Regions from separate parts of the Luteibacter sp. P4_E6 genome, predicted to be linked through region 1. Evidence: riboswitches for the same ligand, from Rfam matches in the RefSeq annotation. Region 1 holds a riboswitch; each other region holds the start of a gene.
The links. A riboswitch is a leader RNA that binds a small molecule or an ion and turns the genes downstream of it on or off. The one in region 1 is predicted to bind cobalamin.
Positions count from the first base shown of each region.

Region 2: another riboswitch for cobalamin. It lies ahead of btuB (TonB-dependent vitamin B12 receptor); the one in region 1 lies ahead of AC1DT2_RS01120 (CoA-acylating methylmalonate-semialdehyde dehydrogenase).
Region 3: another riboswitch for cobalamin. It lies ahead of AC1DT2_RS01235 (TonB-dependent receptor domain-containing protein); the one in region 1 lies ahead of AC1DT2_RS01120 (CoA-acylating methylmalonate-semialdehyde dehydrogenase).
Region 4: another riboswitch for cobalamin. It lies ahead of AC1DT2_RS04020 (ribonucleoside-diphosphate reductase subunit alpha); the one in region 1 lies ahead of AC1DT2_RS01120 (CoA-acylating methylmalonate-semialdehyde dehydrogenase).

Region 1 covers NZ_JBFUJE010000006.1:7,029-16,432, reverse strand. The annotation lists gene AC1DT2_RS01130 (enoyl-CoA hydratase) at 1-479, opposite strand, end outside; gene AC1DT2_RS01125 (acyl-CoA dehydrogenase family protein) at 476-1,654, opposite strand; gene AC1DT2_RS01120 (CoA-acylating methylmalonate-semialdehyde dehydrogenase) at 1,666-3,189, opposite strand; cobalamin riboswitch at 3,313-3,531, opposite strand; gene AC1DT2_RS01115 (aldo/keto reductase) at 3,572-4,555, opposite strand; gene AC1DT2_RS01110 (LysR family transcriptional regulator) at 4,755-5,651, shown strand; gene AC1DT2_RS01105 (PQQ-dependent sugar dehydrogenase) at 5,999-7,315, opposite strand; gene AC1DT2_RS01100 (DUF2231 domain-containing protein) at 7,308-7,751, opposite strand; gene AC1DT2_RS01095 (DUF2127 domain-containing protein) at 7,870-8,421, shown strand; gene AC1DT2_RS01090 (DUF3348 domain-containing protein) at 8,548-9,249, shown strand; gene AC1DT2_RS01085 (DUF802 domain-containing protein) at 9,260-9,404, shown strand, end outside.
Region 2 covers NZ_JBFUJE010000119.1:4,652-9,573, forward strand. The annotation lists gene AC1DT2_RS09710 (hypothetical protein) at 1-232, shown strand, start outside; gene AC1DT2_RS09715 (S1 family peptidase) at 354-2,327, shown strand; cobalamin riboswitch at 2,496-2,725, shown strand; gene btuB (TonB-dependent vitamin B12 receptor) at 2,845-4,722, shown strand; partial or broken gene AC1DT2_RS09725 (hypothetical protein) at 4,747-4,922, shown strand, end outside.
Region 3 covers NZ_JBFUJE010000007.1:4,106-13,509, forward strand. The annotation lists gene zwf (glucose-6-phosphate dehydrogenase) at 1-722, opposite strand, end outside; gene AC1DT2_RS01220 (GntR family transcriptional regulator) at 961-1,713, shown strand; gene AC1DT2_RS01225 (SIS domain-containing protein) at 1,729-2,763, shown strand; gene nagA (N-acetylglucosamine-6-phosphate deacetylase) at 2,781-3,926, shown strand; cobalamin riboswitch at 3,973-4,208, shown strand; gene AC1DT2_RS01235 (TonB-dependent receptor domain-containing protein) at 4,346-6,229, shown strand; gene AC1DT2_RS01240 (efflux RND transporter permease subunit) at 6,488-9,404, shown strand, end outside.
Region 4 covers NZ_JBFUJE010000031.1:13,948-20,392, forward strand. The annotation lists gene AC1DT2_RS04015 (hybrid sensor histidine kinase/response regulator) at 1-1,680, opposite strand, end outside; cobalamin riboswitch at 1,871-2,082, shown strand; gene AC1DT2_RS04020 (ribonucleoside-diphosphate reductase subunit alpha) at 2,241-4,754, shown strand; gene AC1DT2_RS04025 (ribonucleotide-diphosphate reductase subunit beta) at 4,920-5,948, shown strand; gene AC1DT2_RS04030 (acyl-CoA thioesterase) at 6,118-6,445, shown strand, end outside.

The sequences.
Region 1 (9,404 bases):
CCTTCGCCGACCAGACGCGCGAGGTTCTGCGTGCCACCCGCACACGGCAGTAATCCGACGCCAGCTTCGGGTAACGCCAGCTGAGCCTGTTCCTCGGCGATGCGCAGGTCGCAGGCGAGGGCGCATTCGAGACCGCCGCCCATGGCGTAACCGTTGATCGCTGCGATGCTCACCCCGCGGAAGGCGGACAAGGCCTCGAACGCTTCGCCGAAGCGGCGAGCGGCTTCTCGCGCCACGGCCTTGTCGCCATCGGCGAACTGTTTGAGGTCGGCGCCGGCCGAGAAGAACTTCTCGCCTTCGCCCGTGACCACCAGCGCATAGATATCGCGGTTGGCGTCGAGGTCGTGGACGAGGTGGCGCAAGGCGACCAGGCTATCGCGGGTCCAGGCGTTGGCTGGGGCATTGGCCAGCGTGACGATGGCCACGTGGCCGTCGATCTCCAGCGTAAGCCCGGTGTAGCGCGTCGCGGTGTCGCTCATCGCAGTTCCTCTTCGGTATTGAGCAGGTGACGCGCGATGATAACGCGCATGATTTCATTGGTACCCTCGAGGATCTGGTGCACGCGGGAATCGCGCAACAGCCGTTCGATCGGGTACTCGCGGATGTAGCCATAGCCGCCATGAATCTGCAGGGCATCGTTGCAGATGGTGAAACCGGCGTCCGTGGCGAAGCGCTTGGCCATCGCACACCATACGGTCGCATCGCTGCTGCCGGCATCCAGCTTGCGTGCCGCCGTATGCACCATCTGGCGTGCGGCGACGAGCTGCGTGGCCATGTCGGCAAGTTTGAACTGCAAGGCCTGGAATTCCCCCAGCTTCTTGCCGAACTGCTTGCGCTCACCCATGTAGCGACGGGCTGCATCCAGTGCGCCCTGGGCGGCGCCGAGCGAGCATGCAGCGATGTTCAGGCGCCCGCCATCGAGTCCCTTCATCGCGATCTTGAAACCTTCGCCTTCGGCACCCAGTCGATGGTCCGCGGGAATACGCACGCCGTCGAAGCTCACGCTTCGCGTCGGTTGACTGTGCCAGCCCAGCTTCTCCTCATTGCGCCCATAGCCGATACCCTGAGAATACGCCGGCACCGCGAAGGCACTTATGCCGCGTGCGCCGCCTTCACTGGTGCGTGCCATCACCACCAGCATGTCCGTCGCTCCGGCGCCGGAGATAAACGCCTTGTTGCCGCTGATCACATACGAGTCGCCGTCACGCTCGGCCCGGGTTTTCAATGACCCGGCATCCGAGCCGGCGCCCGGCTCGGTGAGGCAATACGACGCCAGCTTCGTGCCGCTGGCGAGAAGCGGTCCCCATATGTCGCGTAGGGCCGGCGTCGCGTGTGCGGTGAGCATCCAGGTGGCCATGTTGTGGATGCTGATGAAGGCGGCCGTCGAGGGATCGATGGCAGCGAGTTCCTCGAAGACGATGGTCGCATCCAGGCGCGTGAGCCCCGTGCCACCGGCCTTTTCGTCAACGTAAAGGCCGCAGAAACCAAGGTCGCCGGCCCTGCTTATCGCCTCACGCGGGAACTCGCTCTCTGCGTCCCAGCGCGCCGCATGTGGCGCAAGCTCGGCCAGGGCGAACGCGTGCGCGGCATCGCGAAACGCGAGCTGGTCTTCGCTCAGGTCCGTTTGTGGCGGTGGTGTCCGGGGAATATCCATGACCGCGGCCATCACTTGAGACTGATGGTGGTGTTGACGCCGACGTGTAGCGTGTCGTCGTCGAACCAGCGCTGTGTCACCGTCTTGGTCTGGGTATAGAACATGACGACCTGCTTGCCGTAGGGGCCGAGGTCGCCCAGCTTCGAGGCGCGCGAGCCGGTGAAGGAGAACAGCGGTACCGGGACGGGAATGGGCACGTTGATACCCACCTGGCCCACGTCGATGTCTTCCTGGAAGCGACGCGCAGCGGCACCGGACTGGGTGAACACGGCCGTGCCGTTACCGTTCGGATTGGCGTTGACCAGCGCGATCGCGTCGTCGAGCGAGTCGGCGGCAAGGATGACCAGCACCGGCCCGAAGATTTCCTCGTCGTAGATGCGCATGCCGGGTCGCACGCCGGAAAAGATGGTCGGACCGACGAAGTTGCCGTCCTCGAAGCCCGGCACCCGCGGTTTGCGGCCATCGAGCTCGAGGATGGCGCCTTGCTCGATACCCGAGGCAATAAAGGCCTCGACGCGCTCGCGCGCCGCACAGGAAATCAGTGGGCCGACATCGGTATCGGCGGCGTTGCCTGCGCCGACCTTCAGCGTCTTCGCCTTGCTTACGAGGTCGGCTATCCAGGATTGCGACTCGCCGACGAGCACCGCGGTCGAAGCCGCCATGCAACGCTGTCCCGCCGCGCCGAACGCCGCGCCCGCGAGCGCGTTGAGCGTCTGGTCCTTGTTGGCATCGGGCAGCACCACGGCGTGGTTCTTCGCGCCCATCATGCACTGCACCCGCTTGCCGGTCTGCGATGCACGGTGATAGACGTGCGTGCCGACACGCGTGGAGCCGACGAAGGACACCGCCTTGATATCGGCGTGGTCGCAAATCGCGTTGACCACGTCTTCGCCGCCGTGCACCACGTTGAGTACGCCCTTCGGGACGCCGGCTTCGAGCGCCAGTTCCACCAGGCGCATCGTCACCATCGGGTCCTGCTCGGACGGCTTCAGCACGAAGGTGTTGCCGGTGGCGATCGCCATCGGGAACATCCACAGCGGAATCATCGCGGGGAAATTGAACGGCGTGATACCCGCGCAGACACCAATCGGCTGCAGGAGAGTGTAGGTGTCGACGCCGCCGGCCACGTTGTTGGCGAGTTCGCCCAGCTGCAGGTTGCCGATGGCGGCCGCGTGCTCGACCACTTCGAGGCCCCGGAACACGTCGCCTTCCGCGTCGGGAAGGGTCTTGCCCTGTTCGGCGCTGAGCAGGGTGGCCAGCTCGCCCATGTGCTCGCGAATCAGTTGCTGGTACTTGAGGAAGATACGCGCGCGTACGCCGATGGGCGTCTTGCGCCAGGTCTTGAACGCTTGCGTGGCGGCGGCAACGGCAGCGTTCACCTCGTCAGCCGTGGCGAATGGCACGCGCGCGAGGATGGCCTGTGAGGCGGGATTGACGACATCGCGCCATTCGGTGGTTTGGGATTCGACGAAGACGCCGTCGATCAGCAACTTTACGGTCGCGACATCGGCCGCAACTGAGTCCAGCTTGTTCATGGTCCTGCTCCGTACGCTCACCCGCGAAATGGGTGCTGCGGAGCAGACAAGAGGACCCGGAGCAGCGGGTGGCCGCGCCGTATCAGCCCGTCCGGTTGCCCGCCGCAACACCCGAGGAGGCACCCTAAGGCGCCTGCACAGGCCGGTCTCCGGGCTTGCGAGCGATGCGTACCGCACCACCCCGACACCTTCCCGCGCTAGCGCAGTGGTCTCTCGTCGGGTGTTCTCGCTTACCGTTGCGGGGGCAGCGCCGGAATAGGATCTCGCGATCCGCACCGGCTTCCCGTTTCACCCTGCGCGCCGCGTAAGCGACGACAGGACACCTGTGATCTCCCGAGTGTAGCCGGGTGGCCGAACCGCTCAAGCTGCAGTGCGGTAGAACTCAGCGGCCGACGAGCGCCTGCAGGTGGGCCGGATAACGCTCTCCCTGCAGCGGAATCTTCGAGACCGAGTCGTGGATGTCGCGCAGATCCTCGTCGCTGAGTGCGAGGTCGGCCGCACCTAGGTTCTCTTCCAGTCGATGCAGCTTGGTCGTGCCCGGAATCGGCGCGATCCATGGCTTCTGGTGCAGCAGCCAGGCGAGCGCGATCTGTGCCGGCGTGACGTGCTTCGCGTTTGCGATGGTACCCAGCAGATCGATGAGTGCCTGATTCGCCTTGCGCGACTCCGCAGAGAAACGCGGCACGCTGTTGCGGAAGTCCTTGCTGTCGAAGCTCGTAGCGGCGTCGATCTTGCCGGTAAGAAAGCCCTTGCCCAGCGGGCTGAAAGGAACGAAGCCGATGCCGAGTTCTTCCAGGGTCGGCATCACTTCGGCTTCCGGCTCCCGCCAGAACAGCGAGTATTCGCTCTGCAGGGCCGCCACAGGCTGCACGGCGTGAGCGCGGCGGATGGTCTGCACGCCCGCTTCCGACAGGCCGAAGTGCTTCACCTTGCCTTCGGCGATCAGGTCCTTGACCGCGCCGGCCACCTCTTCGATGGGTACGGACGGGTCGACGCGATGCTGGTAGAACAGGTCAATCACATCGGTGCGCAGGCGCTTCAACGAGGCCTCGGCAACGGCCCTGATGTGTTCGGGGCGACTATTGAGTGCGCCTGGCACACCGCCAACGTCGAAGCCGAACTTGGTGGCGATCACCACCTTGTCGCGGAAGGGGGCGAGTGCCTCGCCAACGACTTCCTCGTTGGTGAACGGGCCGTAGACCTCGGCCGTATCGAAGAAGGTTACCCCGCGCTCGACCGCCGCCCGGATCAGGGCGATGGCCGGTTCGCGTTCGGTGGCGGGGCCGTAGCCGAAGCGCAGTCCCATGCAGCCGAGGCCGATGGCGGAAACTTCGAGGCCGGTCGATCCGAGTTTGCGTGTCTGCATGTCGTGTCCTCTGTGAGCTGACCAATCTAGGGGCCCGGTGCTCACGCGACTAGCCGGTCAAACCGGCTTGGTCTCATAGCCAGAATTCATGAATCGACTCCCAGGGGGTGCCGGAATGGGGCGATTCCTCGCTGTAGCCCAGCACGGGTGTTCCGGATGCTAAAATCCTTGCGCCATTCATGAGTGGGTTTCACGTGTCATGCGCAAGGATCTCCACGACCTCGTCGCTTTCCTTGCCGTTGCCCGGGAAGGCAGCTTCACCCGCGCGGCCGCGAAACTGGACACCACCCAGTCGGCGCTTAGCCACACCATCCGCAAACTCGAGGGCCGTCTCGGCGTGCGCCTGCTCGCCCGCACCACGCGCAGCGTGTCGACGACGGAAGCAGGGCAACGGCTGGTCACCAGCATCGGCCCGATGTTCGATGACATCGAGGCGGAGCTGACGGGTTTGAGTTCGTTCCGCGAGAAACCGGCCGGGGCGATCCGCATCAGCACCTCGGTACACGCCGTGGAAGCCGTACTCGAACCGATGCTGGCGACCTTCCTGCCGCGCTACCCGGATATCCAGGTCGAGGTATCCGCCAACAACGAACTGGTCGACATCGTCGCCGAACGCTACGACTTCGGTATCCGTCTGGGCGGGCAGGTCGGCAACGGCATGATCGCGGTACGCGTCGGTCCGGACTTCCGGATGGTGGTGGTCGCCGCGCCGTCGTATTTCGAACGACGTTCCCGGCCGACCGTGCCGCAAGACCTCACCGCGCATAACTGCATCAACATCCGTCTGCCCACCTACGGCACCTTGTTCCCCTGGGAGTTCGAGAAGGAGGGCCGCGAGATCAAGGTTCGCGTCGAAGGCCAATTGACCCTCAACAGCACGGCGCACATCCTGCGGGCGGCGCGGGACGGCCTGGGACTGGCCTGGGTACCGGAAGATATGGCCCGGTCATACATCGAGGCCGGAGAGTTGATTACCGTGCTGGAGGACTGGTGTGCCCCGTTCCCGGGTTACCACCTCTATTACCCCAATCGTCGGCACATGTCGTCAGCACTTACGCTCTTCGTAGACGCGCTGCGATACCGCGGATTGGCGTAATCTTGCATCAGGCGCGCGACACGCGTGGTAACCCTGACTGAGGAGGCGATATGAGCAAGGGCCTGGATTCAAAGAAGAGCGACAAGAAAAAGCCGGAAAAGACGATGAAAGAAAAGAAAGCCATCAAGGACGAAAAGAAAAAGAACGCCAGGTAACAGCCTGAGTTTTGTGGGAGCCGGCTTTGCCGGCGATGGGGTTCGGGGCAACCCGGCTATCGCCGCTGAAGCGGCTCCCACAGAGAGAGTAAACGTCAGCTCTTTGTAGGAGCCGATTCATCGGCGATAAGGCACGGCTACGTAGCGCGGCCTTATCGCCGATGAATCGGCTCCTACAACGGCTTGTACCGCCTATTTCGCGGCGGCCGCCGTCACGCGCCAGACCGTGTCGCCGACATCGTCCGCGACCAGGATCGCCCCTTCCTTGTCCTGCACCAGGCCCACGGGGGCGCCGAAGAGTTGCTTCTCATCCTTGGAGTAGAAGCCGCTGACCACGGACACGGGTTTGCCGACCGGCGTGCCGTCCTTGAACGCCACGAAGACGACCTCGTAACCGCTCAGCGGTGAGCGATCCCAGCTGCCGTGTTCGCCGATGAAGGCGCCGCCCTGGTAGTTCGCCGGGAGCCCGTTGCTGGCCGACATCAGCAGGCCCAGTGGCGCGACATGCGAGCCGATCGCATAGTCGGGCTTGATCGCCTTGGCGACCATGTCGGGGCGCTGCGGTTTGACGCGGCTGTCCACGTTCTGGCCGTAGTAGCTATAGGGCCAGCCGTAGAACGCGCCTTCCTGTACCGAGGTCATGTAGTCCGGCACGAGGTCGGCGCCGATCTCGTCGCGCTCGTTCACGATGGCCCAGAGCTTGCCGGTGGAGGGCTCCCATTGAAGTCCGGTCGGATTGCGCAGCCCCGACGCATAGATGCGGCTCGCGCCCGTCGCGACATCCACTTCGAGGATGTCCGCGCGGCGGTATTCCACGGCCAGGCCGTTCTCGGTGATGTTGCTGTTGGAGCCCACGCCCACGTAGAGCTTGGTGCCATCCGGGCTGGCCAGGAGCGACTTGGTCCAGTGGTGGTTGATGGTGTTCGGCAGGTCCGTGAAACCGACGCCGGGCGTCTTGATCTCGGTTTCCCCGGTCACATAAGGAAACTTCACGATGCCATCGGTGTTGGCGACATAGAGCGTGTCGCCAATCAGCTGCAGGCCGAAGGGCGAATTCAGGTTCTCGATGAAGATGTGCTTGTCCCACCCACCGCTCGCGTTCTTGCGCAGCAGGGTGATGCGATTGCCGCCCTTGCCCCCCTTGCCCGACTGGTTCTTCACCATGCCGGCGAAGAGCTGCTTGGGTGTGGTCAGCGGTTCCGTGCCCGGACCGTTGGACTCCACGACGAGCACGTCGTCGTTGGGCAGCACATAAAGCTGGCGCGGGTGCATCAGGCCGGCGGCCATGGCTTCGATCTTCAGGCCGGGCGCGACCGTCGGGATCTGGCCCTGTTTCCAGCCTGCCTTGTCGGGCACCTGCATGGGCGGCACGATGAAGCTCTGCGCCTTGGGCAGGGGCGGGTTGTCGCCCGACTGCTGGTCGGGCTGCAACGACGCTTTCTCGTCACAGCCGGCAAGGACGGCCACGCAGGCGATGGCCAGCACGCTGCGATAAAGGGTCTTATTCATGGACGAGGCTCCCAGGAGCGGTCGGCTGCACGGCAATGACGATGTGCGAGATGGCCAGGACCAGGACCGTCAGGGCGGAAAGCCAGACGCCGGCGGGCATCACCGCATACGCGTCGCGGCTGTGCACGAAGGCATTGATGACGGCAACGATGATGGCCAGCAGGTTCAGCCAGAAATCCAGCCGTTCGGCGGCGACCGTGCTGCGCCGGGAGGTAATCCACACCTGCACGAGGTTGACCACGCGCGGGATGATGGCGAACACCAGGCCGATGGCGATGAGCCACGCGGCGGCCTTCATCCAGAGGATCTCGCCGCTACGGCTGTAGACCACATCGAAGATCAGCGCGGCGACGAAGAAGCCGAAGGGAATGGGATTGAGGAGGCCGTAGATGGCGTTGGCCAGGACGGAGCGACGCGGTGCGGGACGGTAGCTCATGGGCGGCTGTCTCGATGGGATGGATGGATTGCGGTCGCGGGCGGACGCTGCAAGCTAGTCCGGCCTGTGTCGAGGCTATGTCTGGGATCCGGCCGCGGCTTGTACCGAATGCACCTCCTTGTCTACTAAGATCGGCAGCATGGCCCCTGACAGCACATCGACCGATCCGGAAGCGACGCCCCACTACCCCGCCGGCCTCCGCATCATCGCGGTCTACAAGGCGGTCAAGACCATCGGGCTGATCTTCATCGCCATCGCGGCGTTCCGCCTGGATGAGCAGGAAAGTTTCCAGCACCTCGTGCAGTGGCTGGAACACCTGCAATTGACCGAAAGCAACGGCATGCGCTGGAGCCTGGTGCACCTGCTCGAGGGCATGGGCCCGGCGAAGTTCGTCGCTGTCGGCATCGTGGCGTTGGTCTACGCGGCGATCTTTGCCACCGAGGGGATCGGCCTGTGGCTGCGGAAGTACTGGGCGGAGTGGTTTACCGTCATTGCCACCGGCTCCCTCGTTCCGGTCGAGATCTACGAATGCTTCGAGCGTTTCAGCTGGCTGAAGCTGGCCATCCTGGTGGCCAACGTGCTCATCGTGATCTACCTGGTCCGTGTGGCGATGCGTCCTCGTGAAGGTCACGGGGCCCAGCCGGCCAATCCCCGCCCGACGGGCGCCTGAGCGCCGGCCACCCCATTCTCAGGCGCCCTGATATTCCCGCGGCATCTGAGACCCGGCCTGCCATCGACGTGCAACGGCCTTGCCTGCGTTCGCGTGTAAAATGGTCGTCTTTTAGCCGGTCAAAGCGTGCAAGCAGCACCTCAACGGTCGACGGTCCGGGGCCCGGCGTTCATTCGCCTGCTGACCCGCCTCACCGACGTCGACGCCCCACAATCCGGTGCTTCCCTTCCGGACCGGCTGAGCCACTGGCTCGACTGGAAGCAGGCGGTCGCCTTGTCGACGGCGCTCGATGGCAACCCTTCGGCACCGGACGATGACGTGCCGGTCTTCGGGCAGGCGGCGGAAGATGAGTGCCTGCGCTCGCACGATGCGCTGGTCCATGCCATCAACACCGACCGCGCCTTCCTGACCTCGGCGCAGCGGGAGGCCCTTGGCATGCCGAACCTGGATGCCGCCAACGACTACGCGCCGCTTCGTCAGCGCTATATCGCCCTGCAAAGGAAGATCCAGGCGACCACGGGCAGCCTCAGGGGCAACCTGCGCGACATGCTCGCGCAGGGGTCGCCCGAGAAGGCCCGGCTCGCGGAGGTGGACGCGGTGATGGAGCTGGCGCTGAGCGCGCGCGAGCAATCCCTCCTGGGTAAGGTGCCCACCCTCTTGGGCGAGTACTTCGACGGCCTGCGCCAGCGCACCCAGGGCTCACCCGCCGACGCGTCAGCCTTGTGGCTGGACGTGTTCCGTAAAGACATGCAGAGCGTACTGCTCGCCGAACTGGACGTTCGTTTTCAACCGGTCGAAGGCTTGCTCGCAGCCCTTCGTGCCAGCTAACTGGAAAGTCATGTTCAGAAATTTTCTCAACCTTGCAGTGTTCGTCGTCGGCTTCGTCGCCGTGTGCTGGATCGGCGTGGGCTACGTGGGCTCGAACCCGCTGGGTGCCGCCGTCGCGCTGCTGATCGGCGTCTGCTACATCGCGGGTGCGCTTG
Region 2 (4,922 bases), on a different contig from region 1:
CGCCATTGCCTTGATTGGGTCCACTTCCGGCGCGAGCTATTTCTACGAACGGATTGGCACATCGATCGGCCTCGACATCGCCAAGGCGCCATCCGGGCACTGGATCTTGCAACATAAGGATGAGCATGGCGTGGTTCTCGAGACGTTCGATCTGGTGCCGACGAAGTCGGGCGGATTCTCCGGAACCTGGACGCAGGCTGCGAAACCGGGGCTCCCGGTTGTCTTGCAATAATTGCGGCAGACACTCTGCCGTCGTTATTGAGTGGGGTTGACTGACACTGTATCGTCTGACGCGGTTCAAGCCTTGCCAGGGAGGCTGCTGAAACTCCCGGCCCACCAGCCCGAGCGCCTTCATGCAAATTCACGGACGTATCTGCCGCCTGACCCTCTTCTCAATAGCCGTGTGGTTCTCGCAGAGCCTGTCTGCCGCCACCCTGGACGCGTCGCATTTGCCCGTGGTGAAAGGCGCCACGTTCGAGGTGGTGCTGGCCAAGCCCGACGATTCATCCGCACGCTACGAGAAGCCGCTCCCGCTGGAAAAGCTCCCCTTCCAATACCGCAACGACAAATACAATTCGATCGGAACGGCGTTCGCCATTGGCAAGAACCGTTTCGTCACGGCTTTCCACGTGGTCATTGACGGCATTGGCGGCCGTTCGGGTCCGCCTTTGCTACGTGACGCGGACGGCAAGGTCTTTGCCATCGACAAGGTCGTCGGATTTTCCCTGGCGCAAGATTTTGTGGTCTTCACCGTGGCCAACGCGCCGGACGTGAAACCCCTGGCCGTCGACCGTGGTAACCATCTCAACGAGGCGGTTTACGCGGTCGGTAATGCGTTGGGCACAGGCGTCGTGGTACGCGATGGCCTGTACACGTCCGATACGCCGGAAGACGAGAATGGCCAGTGGAAGTGGATCCGCTTCTCGGCGGCCGCATCGCCAGGCAATAGCGGCGGCCCCCTCCTGGACAAGGACGGGAAGGTGATCGGCGTGGTGTTGCGCAAGTCGCCCAACGAAAACCTCAACTTCGCGCTGCCCATCAGTCTGGTTCTGGATGCGCCGACGAAATCGGTGGACTCGGAAAGGCGTGCCTCGGGCCGTGCCATCTTCATGGACGCGACCCAGGATGGGATCTTCCGCGTGCATGTCGACCTGCCACTTACTTTTGACGATTTCGCCAAGAGTTACCTGGCGCAGGCCGACACCTTTTTCGATTCCCAGTGGAAGGAGCTTCTCGGCCGGGAGGATGCCAACATGTTTCCCAAGGGTGATGGCAGCAAAAAAATCCTTGCCGCCGGTGCGCCGCTCGATGCCTACCCCATGGCACTTCGTCGTGGTGCTAACAACGAGTGGACCTACTGGATACCCGAGCACGCGAAGTCAGCACTTCCAGGCAATGGCTTCGTCGATGCCGGCCTGTTGGGGAAAGTCATACTGCTGCATGTGCGAAAGCCAGACGATCTGCCCCTGGCCAAGCTGTACTCCGACGCCGCCGGCCTCGTGGACCTGATCTTCAAAGCCTCCACGTTCACGCGTGACGTGGGCGACGAGAAAGTCAGGATGACGTCGCTCGGGTCGCCCATCAGCGACGTTGTCGTCGTCGATCGATGGCATCGGCGTTGGCAGCATCGCGACTTTGCCTTCCCGGCTATCGACGCCGTGCTCGAGGTGTACTCGCTACCCGTGCCCGACGGTTATGTCGTTCTCCTGTCGAAGACGCAGTCGCGTTTCCGGCACGCCGATAGCGTCCAGACCGAAACCCTCCTCGGACTGATCTCCACGACCTACGACGGTAGCTTCGCTGCCTGGAAGGAATTCCTCCAGCAAGGTGACTGGGTGCCCACGGAGCTGGCCTCTGCGAATCTCGCCATCGACTTCGGCAAGCGGTTTTCCATCGCGCCGGCGGGATTCTCGCTTAGCTATGGCCCGGATTTGCAGCCGATCGAAGCCAACGGTGAGCTCGCCGTCAGCTACGGCTATCTGGGACGCGACGGCAGCGCGACGCTGGGTATCGCGGGCATTAGCGCTCAGCCGGATATGGACAAGTACACCGCCGTACGCATCAATCGGCATCCGAAGCCATTCCCTGACTCGCCGCGCGATTATCTTTCCGGCTGGAAGGACATCGTTACCCGCGCCCACCCAGGGGACGGACAGCCGTACAAGGACTCCGACATGAGCTGGGCTGGCACGACGCTCGGTACGCCTGGTGCCGATACCAACGTGCTCTACACCTTGTACTACGGAAGCGACGCCAATCCGTCGGATGCGGTCATGAAGCAGCGGCTGGCCAACGCGGTGAAAGGCGCGACGGTTCGCGAGCACTGATCGCCCTGTGGGGCGACGATGATTGACCGGTGAACACAACACCGTGCTGTGGTCGGGCAGCAAGGAATTCGATGCAACCTTTTAAGGCTTTTGGGGCACTCAGCGGCCGGCTCGGCCGCGCACCCTTCTTTTAATTGGCCATCTATGCCYCCGTGTGCCGCGTTCGGATACACTACTTGCGCCCAAGGTGATCCAAGGCTTCAGTGCCGAGGATTGAAACGGGAATCCGGTGACGTGCGCGGCCTTTCGAGGCTGCCACCATTCCGGAGCTGCCCCCGCAACGGTAGGCGAGCAAAGGTCGGCATCAAGTCACTGTGCCATAGGCATGGGAAGGCGCCGTCCGGTAGGGATTCCCTGCGCTCGCGAGCCCGGAGACCGGCCATGAGGTACACCGGACAGGCGGAGGGCCATGTCGTGGGTTGCCGTCGGCCTTTTGCCCTCCGCGATCCTGTCTTCCCGCCTCCTGTTCCTCGCCATTGATGCCGCGCGGGTAGGCGCGGTTAGCAGGAGTTGTTTTGTGTCATTTCGTTCTTCCACCCTCGCGGTCTCCATCGCGATCGCTTTGCTCGTGCCCGCTGCGGCCATCGCCGATGATGCTTCCACCGATCTGGACAAGGTCGTCGTCACGGCCAGTCGCACAGACCAGACCCAGAGCCAGGTCCTCGCCGCCTCGACGGTGATCGACCGCGCCGATATCGAGCGTCTCCAGCCGCATTCCCTGGCTGACCTGCTGCGCGGTACCCCGGGCGTGTCGATCGCCAACAACGGCGGTCCGGGCAAGGCCACGTCCGTGTTCCTGCGCGGTACCGAATCCGATCACGTGCTGGTGATGGTGGACGGGGTCAAGATCGGCTCGGCCACCTCCGGCACTGCTGCCTTCCAGGACATCCCGGTCGACCAGATCGAGCGCATCGAAATCGTGCGCGGTCCGTACTCCAGCCTTTACGGTTCGGAAGCGCTCGGTGGCGTCATCCAGATCTTCACCCGTCATCCCGAGGGCGCGTTCGTACCGAACTTCTCGGTAGGCGTGGGCTCATACGACGCGGCGAGCGGTTCCGTCGGTTTCGCCGGTCGCGGTGCGCAAGGCTGGTACTCCGTCCAGGCAACCCATGACCAGACCGACGGCATCAATGCGTGCCGCGGGAAGCCCAGCCCGGGCGGCGCCGGCTGCTTCACGTATGAGCCCGACAGGGATGGTTACAAGAATAATGCGCTGTCTTTGCTGGGCGGCTGGCGTTTCGACGACCAGTGGGACGCTGACGCCACGGCGACGCGTACGGAAGGCCGCAACCACTACGACGGCACCAGCAGCAACTTTGCCCAGTCGGCGACACAGGTATTGGGCAGCCGCGTGCGCTACAAGCCGGCGCAGGACATCCTGATCACCGCCAGCCTGAGCCGTAGCGAAGATCTTTCGACCGACTACGAGAATGGCGTTTACGCCGACACGTTCAACACGCATCGTGACCTCGCTTCCCTCCAGGCCGATCTCGGTCGCGTCGGTGAGAGCGCCGGCCTCACCACCGTGGGCTTCGATTGGCAACGCGATCGCGTGGTTGGCAGCACCGACTACCTCGTCGATGCACGCCGCAACCACGCGCTGTTTGCCGAGTGGCAGCAGGAGTACGGCGACAGCTCCGTACAGGGCAGCGTGCGTCGTGACGAGAACAGCCAGTTCGGCGGCAAGACCACCGGCAGCCTCCAGTACGGCTATGCGCTGACGAAGACCTTGCGCGTGACCGCTAGCTACGGCACCGCTTTCAAGGCGCCGACCTTCAACGACCTGTATTTCCCCGACTACGGCAATCCGGATCTGGGCCCGGAGACATCGAAGAACTGGGAGCTGGGGTTGCGGGGCACGCCGGGCTGGGGCCACTGGTCCGTCAACGGCTTCCAGAACAAGATCGACCATTTGATCGTGTTCGACTCGAGCCTGAGTGGTCCGCTGTTCCCGTTCGGCGGGGCGAATAACATCGACCGCTCGCGCATCCGTGGCGTCGAGATGGCCGCGGACACAACCATCGGTGACTGGCGCCTCGCCGGAAACGCCACCTGGCTGCAGCCGATCGACGATAGCGACGATGACACGCACGGAAACCTGCTGCCGCGTCGTGCGCGTCGCACCGCAAATATCGATGTCGACCGCAGCTTCGGCGCGTTCAGCGTCGGTGCGAGCGTGTTCGCTTCGGCCTATCGCTTCGATGACACCGCCAACGCCAACCGGCTGGGCGGCTACACGCTGACCGATCTTCGCATGGCCTATGCCTTCGCCCCGGCGTGGAAAATCGAACTGTCGGCGAACAACATTTTCGATCGTCGCTACGAGACTGCGCAGTATTACAACCAGCCGGAGCGCAACTGGATGCTGACCCTGCGTTACCAGCCCCGTTCGTAACCGTCCCACCTTCGAGGTCACCTTATGAAGCCGCTCTCACGTTCCTTGTTCACTGCTGTTGCCGGCCTGTTCGCGCTAGTGATGATCGCCACGCGCTTCAATCACTTCGGCGATGCCCTTCATCTACCCGATGCGTCCATGGCCTTGTTCTTCCTTGGCGGCATCTATCTGCGCAAGCATCTGGCCTTCGTCGGCTTCGT
Region 3 (9,404 bases), on a different contig from region 1:
ATATGGTTCTGGACCATGTCGCGCAGGGCACCGGCACGGTCGTAGTAGCCGGCGCGATGGCCGACGCCCACGGTTTCGGCGACGGTGATCTGCACGTGGTCGATGTGCTGGGCATTCCACAGCGGCTCGAACAGCGCGTTGCCGAAGCGCAGCGCCAGCAGGTTCTGCACCGTCTCCTTACCGAGGTAATGATCGATGCGGTAGGTCTGCGATTCGGTGAAGTAGCCGGCGACCGCGTCGTTGATCGCGTTGGCGCTCTGCAGGTCGCGGCCGATCGGCTTTTCCAGCACCACGCGCGAGCGTTCGCCGTTGAGGCCCAACGAGCCGAGTCGCTGGCAGATGTCGGTGAAGATGTCCGGCGCGGTCGAGAGATAGAACACGCGGATATGCGTCGGCTGCGCGGCCATGAGGGCCGAGAACTCGTCCCAGCCGTCGGCCTTGCGGGCGTCCAGCGAGCGGTAGCCGATCATCGCGATGAAGGCGTCGAGCTGGGCCTTGGCCACGTGGGCCACGCCTTTCTCGATGGCGACGCGGACCTGCTCACGATACCCGGCGTCGTCGAGACCTTCGCGGGCGACACCGATGATCCGGCTGCTCGGCTGGATCTGGCCGTCGACGAACCGGTGGTACATGGCGGGGAGGAGCTTGCGGACGGCGAGGTCGCCGGTGCCGCCGAAAATGACCAGATCGAACGGCTCGATCGGCAGGAGTTGTGCGCTCACGACAGTGGCCTGTTCAACGTCGAGGGAAGATGCCACCGGATCGTACCAGTGACATACCAGGTCATACCAGCCCCGTACCAATCGCCGCGGCGTTTCGCCGCCATTGGCGGCACGATTACCCAACGGAAACGTTTCCAGCGCCCATTTGGATCGTGCAAACGACTGTTTGAATCCTCCGGTGGTATGGACGAACTTGCACGCGCTTGCCCCAGTGGTCGGGTATTGGTATCTTCAGGAAATGGAAATCGCCCTCGTCGCCGAATACCAGCGCCTGCAGCACGACCCGGCCGCCCGGCTGCCGCTGGCGTACATGCGCCTGCGTCGGGCTATTCGCAACGTGATCGAGAACGGCGAGGTGCAGGTCGGCCATGCACTGCCCAGCGAACGTGATCTCGCCAGGGCCCTCACCCTGTCCCGGGTCACCGTACGCAAGGCCATCGGTGGCCTGGTCGAGGACGGCCTGCTCACCCAGCGCCACGGCGCCGGCACCTTCGTCTCCGAACGTATCGTCAAGCCGCTCTCGCGGATGACCAGCTTCACCGAGGACCTGCGTGCGCGCGGCCTCAACCCGCGCTCCGAGTTCTTCGAACGGGCGATCGGCGAAGTCACCCCCGAGGAATCCATGGCGATGAACCTGTCGCCGGGCACCCAGGTGGTCCGCCTGCATCGCCTGCGCTATGCCGGCGACGAACCGCTGGCCATCGAGCGCAGCGCTGTGCCGTTGTCGCTCCTGCCCGACCCGAACCTGGTCGAGGATTCGCTCTACGAGGCCCTGGACAAGCTGGGCAACCGCCCGCTTCGTGCCTTGCAACGCCTGCGTGCCGTCGTGCTCGGCCCCGCGCAGACGCGACTGCTGCGCCTGAGCGCCGGCAGCGCGGGACTCAGCATCGAACGCCGCAGCTTTCTCGACGACGGCCGGATCGTCGAATTCACCTGTTCCTGGTACCGCGGGGACATCTATGACTTCGTCGCCGAACTGCAAAGCGACTAACGAGCCAACCAGACCATGACGATCCAGCCGCAAGACACCCTGATGTTCCGCGAAGCGCACGAGACCGCCGAGGTCGTCGAGCGGCAACTTGCCAACAACGAAGCCGTGATCGGGGCGCTCGCCGAGCGCCTGCGCGCCACACCGCCGCGCATGGTCATCACCTGCGCACGTGGCAGCTCGGATCACGCGGCCATGTACGCCAAGTACGTGTTTGAAACCCAGCTCGGCGTCGTCACCGCGTCGGCCTCGCCGTCGGTCACCTCGATTTACCACGCGGCGCAGCGCCTCGACGGCGCGCTCTATGTGGCCGTCTCGCAGTCCGGCAAGAGCCCCGACCTGGTCCGCAATGCCGAGGCCGCGAAAAAGGCGGGTGCCTACGTGGTCGCGCTGGTCAACGTGGTGGATTCGCCGCTTGCCGATGTCGCCGACGTCGTCGTGCCCCTGCACGCCGGACCGGAAACCAGCGTCGCCGCGACCAAGAGTTATCTCGGCGCGCTGTTCGCCATCCTGCACATCGCCGCCCGGTGGAGCGGCAAGCCCGAGATCGCCGATGCGATCACCGCGCTGCCCGCCCAGCTTCGTCACGGTTGGAACGCCGACTGGTCGGCACTCACCGACGGGCTGGTGGATGCGCACAACCTGTTCGTCGTCGGTCGTGGTTTTGGTTTCGCCGGTGCGCTCGAGGCCGCGCTCAAGTTCAAGGAAACCTGTGGGCTGCATGCCGAAGCCTTCAGCGCGGCCGAGGTGAAGCACGGCCCGATGGCCCTGGTTGGCCCCCATTTTCCGGTGCTGTTCTTCGCGCAGAACGACGACACCCTGCCCGGCGTGCTCGAGGTCGCCGCCGAGTTCCGCAAGCGCGGTGCCAAGGTGTGGGTAGCCGCGCCGGGTGCCACGGGTGACGACATCCTCCCGCTCGTCGCCACGGCACCCATCGCCGCGGTGCTGGTCACCGTGCAGAGCTTCTATCGCGCCACCGCCGCCCTCGCACTGCGCCGTGGCTTCAATCCCGACGTCCCGCCGCACCTGAACAAGGTGACGGAAACCGTCTGATTCATGGAGTTCCTCGTATGACCCTCGCCCTCGTCAACGGCCGCGTCCTTACCGATAACGGATTCCAGGGTGGCTTTGCCGTCCTCATCGACGACGGAAAAATCACCGGTCTCGCGCTGCCATCCGATCCGCGCGTGCGCGCGGCGGAACGCCACGATCTCGGTGGCCGCACCCTGCTACCCGGCTTTATCGACTGCCAGGTCAACGGCGGCGGTGGCGTGCTGTTCAACGACGTACCCACCGTCGATGCGATCCGCAGGATCGGCGAGGCGCATGCGAAGTTCGGCACGACCGGCTTCCTGCCCACCCTCATCAGCGACGATGTCGACGTCATGGCGAAGGCTATCGACGCCGTGAACGAAGCCGTGGCCCAGGGCGTGCCCGGCGTGCTCGGCATCCATCTCGAAGGCCCGTTCATCGCGCCCGAACGCAAGGGCGTGCACGATCCGGCCAAGTTCCGCATCGCCGATGCGAGTGACGTGGCGATGGTCGCGCGCCGCCACGGCGGCGTGACTCTGCTCACCCTCGCACCGGAACGCGCCAGCGCCGCCGTGCTGCAGGAGCTGGTCGCCAACGGCGTCATCGTCGCTGCCGGCCACACCGCCGCCGACTACGACACCACGCGTAACGCGCTGGCCACTGGCATTCGCGGCTTCACGCACCTGTTCAACGCCATGACCCCGTTCACCAGCCGCGAACCTGGTGTGGTCGGCGCCGCACTCGAGGATCCCGCCAGCTGGTGCGGCCTGATTGTCGACGGCCACCACGTGCATCCGGCTTCCTTGCGTGTCGCCATCGCGGCGAAGGCGCGCGAGAAGATGATGCTGGTGACCGATGCCATGCCGCCGGTCGGCTCCGACGACCCGACCTTCGTGCTGAAGGGCGAGACGATCACGGTGAAGGACGGTGTCTGCCAGACCGCCGACGGCACCCTGGCCGGCTCCGCGCTGGACATGGCCACGGCCGTACGCAACACGATCAACATGGTCGGCGTGCCTTATGACGAAGCCGCCCGCATGGCCTCGACCTACCCGGCCGCCTTCCTCGGCCTCGGCGCCACCCACGGCCACATCGCCGCCGGCTACCGTGCCGACCTGGTCGTGATGGACCACAACCACGAGGTCGTCGAGACCTGGATCGGTGGCGTCCGCGTCGTCGGCTGACACCGTCACGTTTGTTAAATCCGCGTGACATGAACCCGGCGGCCCGCTAGAGTGGCGCCGTTCGGGTGTCCCGGCCGGCGGTCGCTGGTGGGATGAAACGGGAAGCCGGTGCGTCGCCTCGCGACTATTCCGGCACTGCCCCCGCAACGGTAAGCGACAGGAAGGCCTGAAGGTCTTTACGGAAACCGGCCATACGCCACTGCGAAAGCGGGAAGGCGCCGGGTTCCGCCACGGCAGGTGGCTGACGCGAGTCCGGAGACCGGCCCGARGCATTCGCCTCGCGACACTCGCGGGGCGTTTTATGTTGGGCGATTCGCGGAGGGCGGATCCGGACAGCGTTCCGGGTCGATCCGTGCCCGCATGCCGTTCGCCGTTTGTCCTCCGTTTCGCCTTTAGCGACGCACTAAGGAAACGGCTCCATGAAGAAGACCCTGCTCGCGATGGCCCTGCTGTCGTCCATCGCCGCCACCCACGCGGCCGACGCTCCCGCCGAGAAGCTCGATCCGGTGGTGGTCACGGCCAACCGTGCGGCCACGCCGCTCGACGAAGTGCTCGCCCCGGTCACGCTGATCACCCGCGAGGACATCGAGCGCCTGCAGCCGGTCAGCGTGCAGGACCTGCTCACCGGCCTGCCGGGCATCGTCATGGCGAACACCGGTGGCATCGGCCAGCAGACATCGTTGTTCATGCGCGGCACCAACTCCTCGCACACCCTGGTCCTATTGGACGGTGTGCGCGTCGGCACGGTCGGTGCCGGCATCCCGGCCTACGAGCAGCTGCCGGTGGACCAGATCGACCACATCGAGATCGTTCGCGGCCCGCAGTCGAGCCTGTATGGCTCGGACGCCATCGGTGGCGTCATCCAGATCTTCACCCGCCACGGCCAGGCCGGCGAAGCGCCCACGCCTTCGGTGTCGGTCACCGGTGGCAGCCACGGCTACACCGACGGCCAGTTCGGCCTGTCCGGTGGCACGCAGCACAGCTGGTACAACGCCAGCCTCGGCGGCCAGTACACCTCGGGCATCAATGCCTGCCGTGTCGGTGCGGGCGAGGCCTTCAAAGGCTGCTTCACCGACGAACCCGACCATGACGCCTACCGCACCTATAACGGCGCGCTCTCCGGCGGCTACCGCTGGGACGACGGTACGGAGCTCACCGGCAGCTGGCTGCGTAGCAAGGGCGACATCGAATACGACGGTGACTTCCAGAACCTGACCCGCCGCTCGCAGCAGGTCGCCGGCACCAAGCTCGCGTTCAACGCGCTGGAGAACTGGCGCATGTCGATCAGCCTGGGCCAGAACCAGGACCGCGCCGACAACTACCTCAACGGCGCCGACAAGACCCTGGACTTCGTGAACTACGGCGTCGACAAGGCGCGCGTGGGTTACCTGTACTCCAAGCGCAACCAGGCCTCCTGGCAGAACGATTTCACGCTCGCTCCGGGCCAGACGCTCAGCGTCGGCGTGGACTTCCAGCAGGAGAAGCTGAAGAGCGACACGGATTACCTGAAGGACACGCGCGAGAACACCGGCGTGTTCGCGCTGTACCAGGGCATCTTCGGCGCCAATGAGATCCAGCTGTCGGCACGTCACGACCACAACAACCAGTTCGGCAACCACACCACCGGCCAGGCCGCGTACGGCTTCCGCTTCGACAACGGCATGAAGGTCACCGCCTCCTACGGCACCGCGTTCCACGCGCCGACCTTCAACGACGAGTACTACCCGTACGGCGCGCCGGTGAACCTGAGCCCGGAGAAGTCGCGCACGGCCGAGATCGGCCTGTCGGCCCGCCCGGGCATCTGGAACTGGGCGGTGAACGCCTACCAGACGCGGGTGAACGACCTGATCGGCTTCGATGCGAACTTCCTGCCGATCAATGTCAGCAAGGCACGCATCCGTGGCGTTGAAGGACAGCTGGGCGCGGACGTGGACGGCTGGCACCTGCGTGGCTACGCCACCCTGCAGCAGCCGAAGGACCGTGACAGCGGTGACGAGTACAACAACCTCCTGGCACGCCGTCCCAAGCGTACGGCCCGCGTGGACGTGGACCGCGATCTCGGCGCCTTCACCGTCGGTGGCTCGGTCTACTCCGCCGGTTACAGCTACGACGATGCCGCGAATACGACACGCCTGGGCGGCTACGCGACGGCGGATGTTCGTGCCACCTGGCACGTGGATAGCGACTGGAGCGTCCAGGGTCGCCTGGCCAATGCGTTCGATCGTCGCTATGAGACCGCGGCGTATTACAACCAGCTGGGGCGGACCTATTACCTGACCGTGCGGTATTCGCCGGCGCGTTGAGTCACCCCCATCGCCGATAAATCGGCTCCCACATGAGACCTGCCTGACCATGGAAGGTGCCAAGCCTTGTGATGGAAGGTGCCAGGCTCTGTGTGGGAGCCGCTTCAGCGGCGATTCCCTATGTTTTGCCTCGATATAAATGAACGCGACACCCCTGCCTTCCGGCAGGGCCCCCACTAAAGGCACACGCGACACCGTCGCGCTGCCGTCATAAAGTCCACGGGCGCGGGTATGCTTCCCGCGATCACAGGAAGTGTCGTGAACTTTTTTGCACCATTCATTCGCCGGCCGAGAGGTACGTCGCTGCTTGCGGCGGGCCTGACCCTTGCCGGTGCGATCGCATACATGCTGCTTGGCGTGGCCGCGCTGCCCTCGATTGAGGTGCCGGCGGTATTCATCCAGACCCAGATGCCGGGTGCCAACGCGCAGACCATGGCGTCGACCATCATCGCGCCCCTGGAACGCCACCTCGGCCAGATTCCGGGCGTCGACCAGATGTACTCGAACAGCTCCGAAGGGGCTGGCTTCGTTCGTGTCCGCTTCACCATGGACCGCAGCACTGACGCTGCCGCACGCGACGTGCAGGCGGCCATCAACGCGGCCGCGGCCGATCTGCCGGCCGGCATGCCCTCGCCGCCGCAGTACTTCAAGTTCGATACCGGGCAGATTCCCGTCCTCCTCGTCGCCTTCACTTCGAAGACGATGCCGCCGGACAAACTGTTCGACGTAGTCAATACGCTGATCATGCCCAGTGTGAAGCAGATCGACGGCGTCTCGCGCGTGCAGGTGTTCGGTGGCACGCCGCATGCCGTGCGCATCGAGCTGGATACCAATGCGCTGTCGTCCAAGCAGCTGACGGCCAACGACGTTTCCAATGCACTGAACGCGGCCAACGTGAATTCCCCGCAGGGTGTGCTGTCCGACGGCGTCACGCAGATGACCGTGACCGCCAACGACGGACTGCGCGAGCCGGAAGATTTCGCCAACATCCTCATCGCCGTGCGCAACAACGTACCGGTACGCTTGTCCGACATCGCCAAGGTGACCAGCGGCGAGCAGGATCAGTATCAGGCGGCGTGGTTCCAGGGCGACCGCTCGGTCACCATGCAGATCAGCAAGCGGCCGGAGGCCAATTCCATCGCCACGGCCGAGGCGATCCGCGCCGCCTTGCCGCGCTTCCAGTCGTCGTTGCCCGCCGATGCCGTGGTGACGCCGATCTTCGACCTCACGCAGACCACCCAGTCGGCCCTGCACGAGGTAAAGGTCGCGCTGCTCATCAGTATCGTGATGGTGGTGCTGGTGATGATGGTGTTCCTGCGTCGCCTGGGCCCCACCCTGATCGCCACGCTCAGCGTGCCGCTGTCACTGGCTGGCGCGTTCGTGGTGATGTGGATCCTCGGTTACACGCTCAACACCATGTCGCTGATGGCGCTGGTGCTGTGCATCGGCTTCGTCGTGGACGATGCGATCGTGGTGATCGAGAACATCGTTCGTCATATGGAGAATGGAACGGGCCCGATGCCAGCCTCGCTGGAAGGCGTACGCGAGATCGGGTTCACCGTCGTCTCGATCACGCTGTCGCTGATCGCCGTGTTCGCGCCACTGCTGTTCGGCAACAACATGATCACCAAGCTGCTGCGCGAGTTCTCGGTGACCCTTGCCGCCGCCGTGGTGATCTCGGCCGTCGTCTCGCTGACCCTGACGCCGGCGTTGTGCGCCAGGTATCTCAAGCACGACGATGCCGATCGCAAGGTAAGCCGCTGGGAGCGTGCGCTCGAGCGCTTCGATCGTGGCCTTCTCGGCACGTACGAACGGGCGCTCGACTGGGCTATGCGGCATCGGCGGGTGATGCGCTGGCAGCCGCTGATCCTGCTGTTCGCGACGTTTGCGCTTGGCTTCGCGGTGGTGAAAACCGCTGGCGGCAATTTCATGCCCGACGAAGATACCGGCATGCTGCAGGCCGAGGTGACCGCGGACGCGAACATCTCGCCAGACGAAATGTCACGCCGGCTCAAGCGCGTCGGCGACATCATGCAGAACGACCCGACGGTCGCCGATGTAAACACCATCCTCGGCAGCGGCAATGACGGCGCGGCCGTCGGCAACTCCGGCCTGATGTTCATCGACCTCAAGCCGAAGGGCAGCGGGCCGGACCATCGCAAGGAATCGATCAAGGAGATCATGGAGCGCCTCGGTAAGCAGTACGAGAAGCTCTCCGATGTCCAGGTTTTCATGAGCCCCGTGCAGTTCCTCGGCGGCGGTGGGAATAACGGCAACCGCGGGCAGTACTCGTTCCAGCTGATCAGCACCGGCGGTGAGAACCTCCAGCCCTGGGTGATGAAGCTGGTGCGCAAGATGCGCACGATTCCCGAGTTCAAGGATGTCGGAAGTGACTTCGACGTGGTCGGCAAGCAGCAGATGCTTCAGGTGGACCGCGATTCGGCGGGGCGTCTGTCGGTTGGCATGGGCATGGTCGATTCCGCGCTTTATAACGCCTTCGGCCAGCGTCAGGTCTCGATCATCTACTCGGATATCAACCAGTACTGGGTGGTGCTCACGGCAGCCGCGGCGCAAACGTTGAGCCCCGACGCCCTGTTGAATACCTACGTGAAGAGCGGCACAGGCGTCATGGTGCCACTGTCCGCGCTGGCAAAGATCGCCCCGGTCGCGACGCCCACCACGATCACTCATCAGAACCAGCTCGAATCGGCCGACATCACCTACAACCTTCCGCCGAAGATCGCCCCGGACAAGGGCAACGCCATGGTCGAGGAGGCCGTGCGCCAGCTCAACCTGCCCGAGGGGATCCGCATGGACTTCACTGGCACGAACCAGCGGCTGAAAGATGCTCAATCCAATGGCATGGTGTTGTTGATCGGGGCGATCCTCGCCGTCTATATCGTGCTGGGCATTCTCTACGAGAGCCTCGGGCATCCGTTGACGATCATCTCCACACTGCCGGCTGCGGGCGCAGGTGCCTTCCTCGCCATGCTGATCACGCAGCAGCAGCTCACGCTGATGACGATCATCGCGGTGCTGTTGTTGATCGGCATCGTGAAGAAGAACGCCATCCTGATGGTCGATTTCGCGCTCGTCGCGCAACGCGAGTACGGGATGTCACCCGTGGAGGCGATCCGTCAGGCTGCGCTGGTGCGGTTCCGACCGATCACCATGA
Region 4 (6,445 bases), on a different contig from region 1:
CGCGTCGCGCGCGTTGATCGCGAGGTTGAGCAGCGCGTTCTCCACGTTCGAGGGATCCACCAGGGTGTTCCACAACCCGCCGGCGATCACGGTTTCCACCTCGATGGCCTCGCCCAACGCGCGGCGCAACAGTTCGTCCATGTCGCGGACGAAGCGACCGATGTTGACGACCTTGGGTGCCAGCGGCTGGCGGCGACCGAACGCGAGCAGCTGTGCGGCAAGCTTGGAGCCGCGCGTGACACCCGCCATGGCATTGGCGACGCGACGCTCCGCGCGTTCGTTCCCGGAGACGTCGGCGGCGAGTAACTGCAGATTGCCGCTGATCACCTGGAGGAGGTTGTTGAAATCGTGGGCCACGCCGCCGGTGAGGTTACCGATCGCATCCATCTTCTGCGCCTGGCGCAACTGCTCCTGGACCACGTCCAGCGCTGCTTCGCGGTCACGCTCAGCCGAGACGTCACGGGCCACGGCGAAGATCAGGCCCTCGCTGGGCACCGCTCGCCACGAGAGCGTGCGCAAGCCACCGTCGGCGGTGCGATAGCGGTTCTCGAAGCGAAGCGTGGTCTCGCCATCGGCCAGGTGGCCGGTTTCGTCCTGGGTGCGCGAGATGTCTTCCGGGTGAACGAAGTCGAGATAGGAACGACCTAACGTGTCGCGCTCGCTCCAGCCCAGGATGGTTGTCCACGCCGGATTGACCGATAGCAGGCGGGTGTCGGTGTCGGCCACGACCAGGATGTCGCTGGAGAGAGTCCAGACCCGGTCGCGCTCGTAGGTACGCTCGACGACCTGGCGCTCGAGATCTTTGGCCAGTAGCCGGAGCTCGTGCTCGGCACGGCGCCGTTCCACGGCCACGCGCGTGCGGCTGGCTACTTCGCTGACGAAGCTGATCTCTTCCTCGGACCAGTCGCGAGGGTCCGCGTGGTTGAGGTACAGGAGGGCGACGAAGCCGCCCCGTTCCGTCACCGGCATATTGATGAAGGACAAGGCGGTGATGCCGGCCAGGGCATCGGCGGTGGCAGCCGTGCGTGGGTCCGTCCGGGCGTCGGTGATCACCGTGGTCACGCCACGTTTGAGCTCATCGATGTAGCTGCCGTAGTCGCGAAAGTGCAGTACGCCGGCGAGGGTCTGGATCCCTGGCGCATTCCAGTCTCGCTCCACCGTGATGGTTTCGGCCACCGGGTCGATCGTGCCGTAGCCGGCCCGGCTCACCTTCAGCGTCCGGCCGAGTACCTCGGCGACACGGTAGGCAATATCGATCGGATCTTCCAGATCGCGCAGCAGGTTGCCGATCTCGATCAGGGCAACGCGGCGATCTTCGGCGGCACCGGAGCCGTCGGTGCCCTCTCCCGCCGAACGGATCGTCACCGCCGCGGTGGCTGGCAAACCCGGCCGGGCTTCGAGCGATACCCGCACGTGGGCTCCATCGACCGTGGCGAGGGCCAGCTCGCGCACGCCGTTGCCTGGTATGACCAGCGGCAGCGCCGCGACAAGGCGATCGCGGCTGTCGGGGTCCCACAGGCCGAGGAACCCCGAAGGCTCGTGTTCGCGCAAGCGGGCGGTCACCCAGGCGTTGGCGTAGAGCAGCTCTCCCGAAGCCGACACGGCCGCAAAGCCAAATGGCAGGGCATCGAGCGCATGGGAAAGGAGAGTCTGGTCCTGCAATGCGAACGATGAGGGCATCTGTCGAGCAATCGTGGGAGGCTGGTGGGCGGCGATTTTATCGGTTCATTGTGGTTCCCTTTGTGTAGACGGCCTTCACAGAACCTTCATTGGCGAGCCGTCGAAAAACGCTTGACAACAGGGACTCCCCAGCCGATCAACCACCTACGCCAACACCCTACATCTTGTGTTGACGCACCCCTTCGCCAGCTATATCGTGTGTCTCGTTGGTGTCCGGAGAGGCGCGACTGCCCGTCGGACTTAATAGGGAATACCGGTGTGAATCCGGAACTGCCCCGCAGCGGTAAGTGGAAACGATCCCGTTCAATGCACTGGTCCTTCGGGGACTGGGAAGCGACGGGTAGGCGGACCGCAAGGTCCACGTCCACGAGTCCGAAGACCTGCCAGCAATCGGTGCCCGAGAGGCCTCGATAGTGGTGACGGCTTCCGCGGGGAAGCACGTCGCGGACCGGAGGCCTTCAAAGGCGCTCCGTCCCCGACATTTCCCGTGTTTTGCCCCCATCGCATCGAGCCGACCCTCGGGACGGAGGTTTGACCAAGGCCATGGGGCTGCCAACACAATGACGACGATGGATTCCGCAGCGCGCGAGCGCACCGAGACGGCCGACGCGGCCGCCACTCCCTCCGCAGCAACCGACAAGGCGCCTGCCGCCGGTTACAAGAACGACGCGCCGCCGGCCTTCGCGCTGACGCCGCCGCACAACCCCGGACAGATGCGCGTGACCAAGCGCAACGGCGGCCACGAAGTGGTCGACGTGAACAAAATCGTGCGCGCGGTGACGCGCAGCGCCGATGGCCTGTTTGCGGTCGATCCGATGCGCGTGGCGCTGAAGACGATCGGCGGCCTGTACGACGGCGCCACCACCCAGGAACTCGACCAGCTGTCGATCCGCACCTCGGCCGCGCTCACGGCCGAAGAGCCGGAATACGGCCAGCTCGCCGCGCGCCTGCTCGCCGCGTTCGTCGACAAGGAAGTGTCGGGCCAGGACATCCAGTCCTTCTCGCAGTCGATCTCGACCGGCTTCGACCTGGGCATCCTCAACGAGCGCCTCCGCGACTTCGTGCAGATCAACGCGCGCAAGCTCAACGATGCGATCGACACGACCGGTTCGCGTCGCTTCGAGTATTTCGGCCTGCGCACGGTGTACGACCGCTACCTGCTGCGCCACCCGACCAAGCGCTTCGTGATCGAAACGCCGCAGTATTTCTTCATGCGCATCGCCTGCGCGCTCGGCGGCAACGACGTGGCCGAGACGCTCGAGCTGTACCGCATGCTCTCGTCGCTGGAGTACCTGGCCAGCTCGCCGACCCTGTTCAACGCCGGCACCGCGCATGAGCAGCTGTCGTCGTGCTTCCTGCTCGACTCCCCGCAGGACGCGCTGGAATCCATCTACGCCAAGTATGGCGACGTGGCCCAGCTATCGAAGTTCGCTGGCGGCATCGGCCTGGCCTACTCGCGCATCCGCTCGCGCGGTTCGCTGATCAAAGGCACCAACGGCCATTCGAACGGCCTCGTGCCCTGGCTGAAAACGCTCGACGCCTCGGTTGCCGCGGTGAACCAGGGCGGCAAGCGCAAGGGCGCGGCCTGCGTGTACCTGGAATCCTGGCATGCGGACATCGAGGAGTTCCTCGAGTTGCGCGAGAACACCGGCGACGACGCGCGCCGCACACACAACCTCAACCTGGCCAACTGGGTCCCCGACCTGTTCATGCGCCGCGTGGAACTGGACGGCGACTGGTCGCTGTTCGATCCGAAGATCGTCCCGCATTTCGTCGACACCTGGGGCCCGACCTTCGACGCCGCCTATGAAAAGGCCGAAGCCGAAGGCCTCGCGTCGAAGTCGATCAAGGCACGCGAGCTCTACGCCCGCATGCTGCGTTCGCTGGCCCAGACCGGCAACGGCTGGATGACCTTCAAGGATCGCTCCAACGCGACCAGCAACCAGACCGCACTGCCGCAGAACGTCATCCACCTGTCCAATCTGTGCACCGAGATCCTCGAAGTGACCTCGGAAGGCGAGACGGCCGTGTGCAACCTCGGCTCGGTGAACCTCGCCCGCCACGTGGTGGATGGCCAGTTCGACTACGACAAGCTCGCCACCACCGTGCGCACCGCCGTTCGCCAGCTCAACCGCGTGATCGACCTCAACTTCTACCCGATCGCCACGGCGAAGACGGCGAACATGAAGTGGCGCCCGGTCGGCCTCGGCGTGATGGGCCTGCAGGATGTCTTCTTCAAGCTGCGCCTGCCGTTCGATTCGGAAGAAGCCCGCAAGCTGTCGACGCGTATCCAGGAAGAGATCTACTTCCACGCGCTGTCGATGTCGAACGAGATCGCCGAGCGCGACGGCCCGTTACCGGGCTTTGAAGAAACCCGTTCGGCCAACGGTGAAATGCAGTTCGACTACTGGCCGGCCGCCACGCCGACCGATGCCGACGGCCGCTGGGCCGATCTGCGCGAGAAGATCAAGGCCAAGGGCCTGCGCAACTCGCTGCTCATCGCCATCGCGCCGACGGCAACCATCGCCTCGATCGCCGGCTGCTACGAGTGCATCGAGCCGCAGGTGTCGAACCTGTTCAAGCGCGAAACACTGTCGGGCGACTTCCTGGTGGTCAACCGCTACCTGGTCGACGAGCTGAAGACGCTGGGCCTGTGGACCGGCGAAGTGCGCGACCAGATCAAGCTCGCCGAAGGCTCGGTGCAGGGCATCACGGCGATCCCGGCACGGCTGCGCGAGGTGTACCGCACCACCTGGGAACTGCCGCAGAAGGCGCTGATCGACCTCGCCGCCGCGCGCGGTGCGTACATCGACCAGAGCCAGTCGCTGAACCTCTTCATGGAGAACCCGAACATCGGCCAGCTCTCCTCCATGTACATGTACGCGTGGAAGTCCGGCGTCAAGACGACCTACTACCTGCGCTCGCGTCCGGCTACGCGTATTGCCAAGACCACGGTCAGCTCCCCGGCCGCCGTGCAGGCACCGATCGCCCCGGCCGCGGATGCACAGGAACAGGCCGAAGCCGCGGTGTTCTGCTCGCTGGAGAACCCCGAGTACTGCGAAGCCTGCCAGTAACAGTAGAGAAATGTAGGAGCCGATTCATCGGCGATAGGGGTACCGGAAACCTGTGGGAGCCGGCTATTGCCGGCGATCCCGCGGCAGCGGGCCAGACCGACGCAAGCACCCATCGCCGCTGAAGCGGCTCCCACAAAAGCCGCTCATTCTTTCCAGAGGTACCCGATGTCCGCTGCACCGATCACCCGCGACTCCAACATCCTCGAGCCCGGCTTCGAACTGACGCTGCGGCCGATGAAGTATCCGCAGTTCTACGAGATGTACCGCTCCGCCATCCGCAACACCTGGACGGTGGAAGAAGTGGACTTCTCGCTGGACACGTCGGACCTGAAGTCGAAGATGTCGGACGCGGATCGCCACCTCATCCATCGCCTCGTGGCCTTCTTCGCCACCGGCGACACGATCGTGTCGAACAATCTCGTGCTGAATCTCTACCAGCACATCAATTCGCCCGAAGCGCGCATGTACCTCTCGCGCCAGCTTTACGAGGAAGCGCTGCACGTGCAGTTCTACCTCACGCTGCTCGACACCTATATCCCGGAACCGTCGGAGCGCAACAGGGCATTCGCGGCGATCGAGAGCATCCCGTCCATCGCAGCGAAGGGCGAGTTCTGCTTCAAGTGGATCGACTCCATCCAGGGCCTCAACCGCCTGGACACCCGCGAACACCGTCGCCAGTTCCTGCTCAACCTGATCTGCTTCGCCGCGTGCATCGAAGGCCTGTTCTTCTTCGCCGCGTTTGCTTACGTGTACTACCTGCGTTCGCGCGGTCTGCTGCACGGCCTGGCTTCGGGCACCAACTGGGTGTTCCGTGACGAGTCCGGCCACATGGCCTTTGCCTTCGAAGTCGTACGCACCGTGCGCGAGCAGGAACCGGATCTGTTCGACGACGAGATGCGCATGCAGGTCGAAGCGATGCTCGAAGACGCCATCGCCTGCGAAACGCTGTTCGCCCAGGACGTGCTCTCGGGCGGCGTCGCCGGCCTGTCGGTCACCGACATGCGCCAGTACCTCGAGTACTGCGCCGACCAGCGCCTTGTGCAGCTGGACATGCCGAAGAAGTACGGCTCGAAGAACCCGTTCGACTTCATGGACCTGCAGGACGTCCAGGAACTGACCAACTTCTTCGAGCGCCGCGTCTCGTCGTACCAGGTCGGAGTGGAAGGCGAAGTCGCCTTCGACCAGTCGTTCTAAGAATCTGGAACCTGGCGGAGATGAACCTGTGGGAGCCGGCTATCTGCCGGCGATCCCGCGGCAGCGGGCCAGATAGAGGCAAGCACCATCGCCGCTGAAGCGGCTCCCACAGTAAAGCGGTTTTGAGGCAGCGGCTGTATCATTGCTGCACTGCAACAGGAACAGCCTCATGACCGACATCGCCCGCCCCACCGAGGCCCGCCTCCTCGAAATCGTCTTCCCCGACCACACCAACCACCTCGGCACGCTGTTCGGCGGCCAGGCTTTGGCGTGGATGGATAAAGCGGCCTTCCTTGCCGCCTCCCGCTACTCCCGCCAGATCGTCGTCACCGCCCGATCGGAACAGGTCGACTTCCACGTTCCGGTGCGCAAGGGACAGATGGTCGAGCTGATCGCCACGGTCGTGTCGGTGGGCCGCACCTCGATGAAGATCGACGTGGCGATGTACACCGAAGACCTGCTCACCGGCGCCCGTGAGCTCTGCACCCGCGGCACGT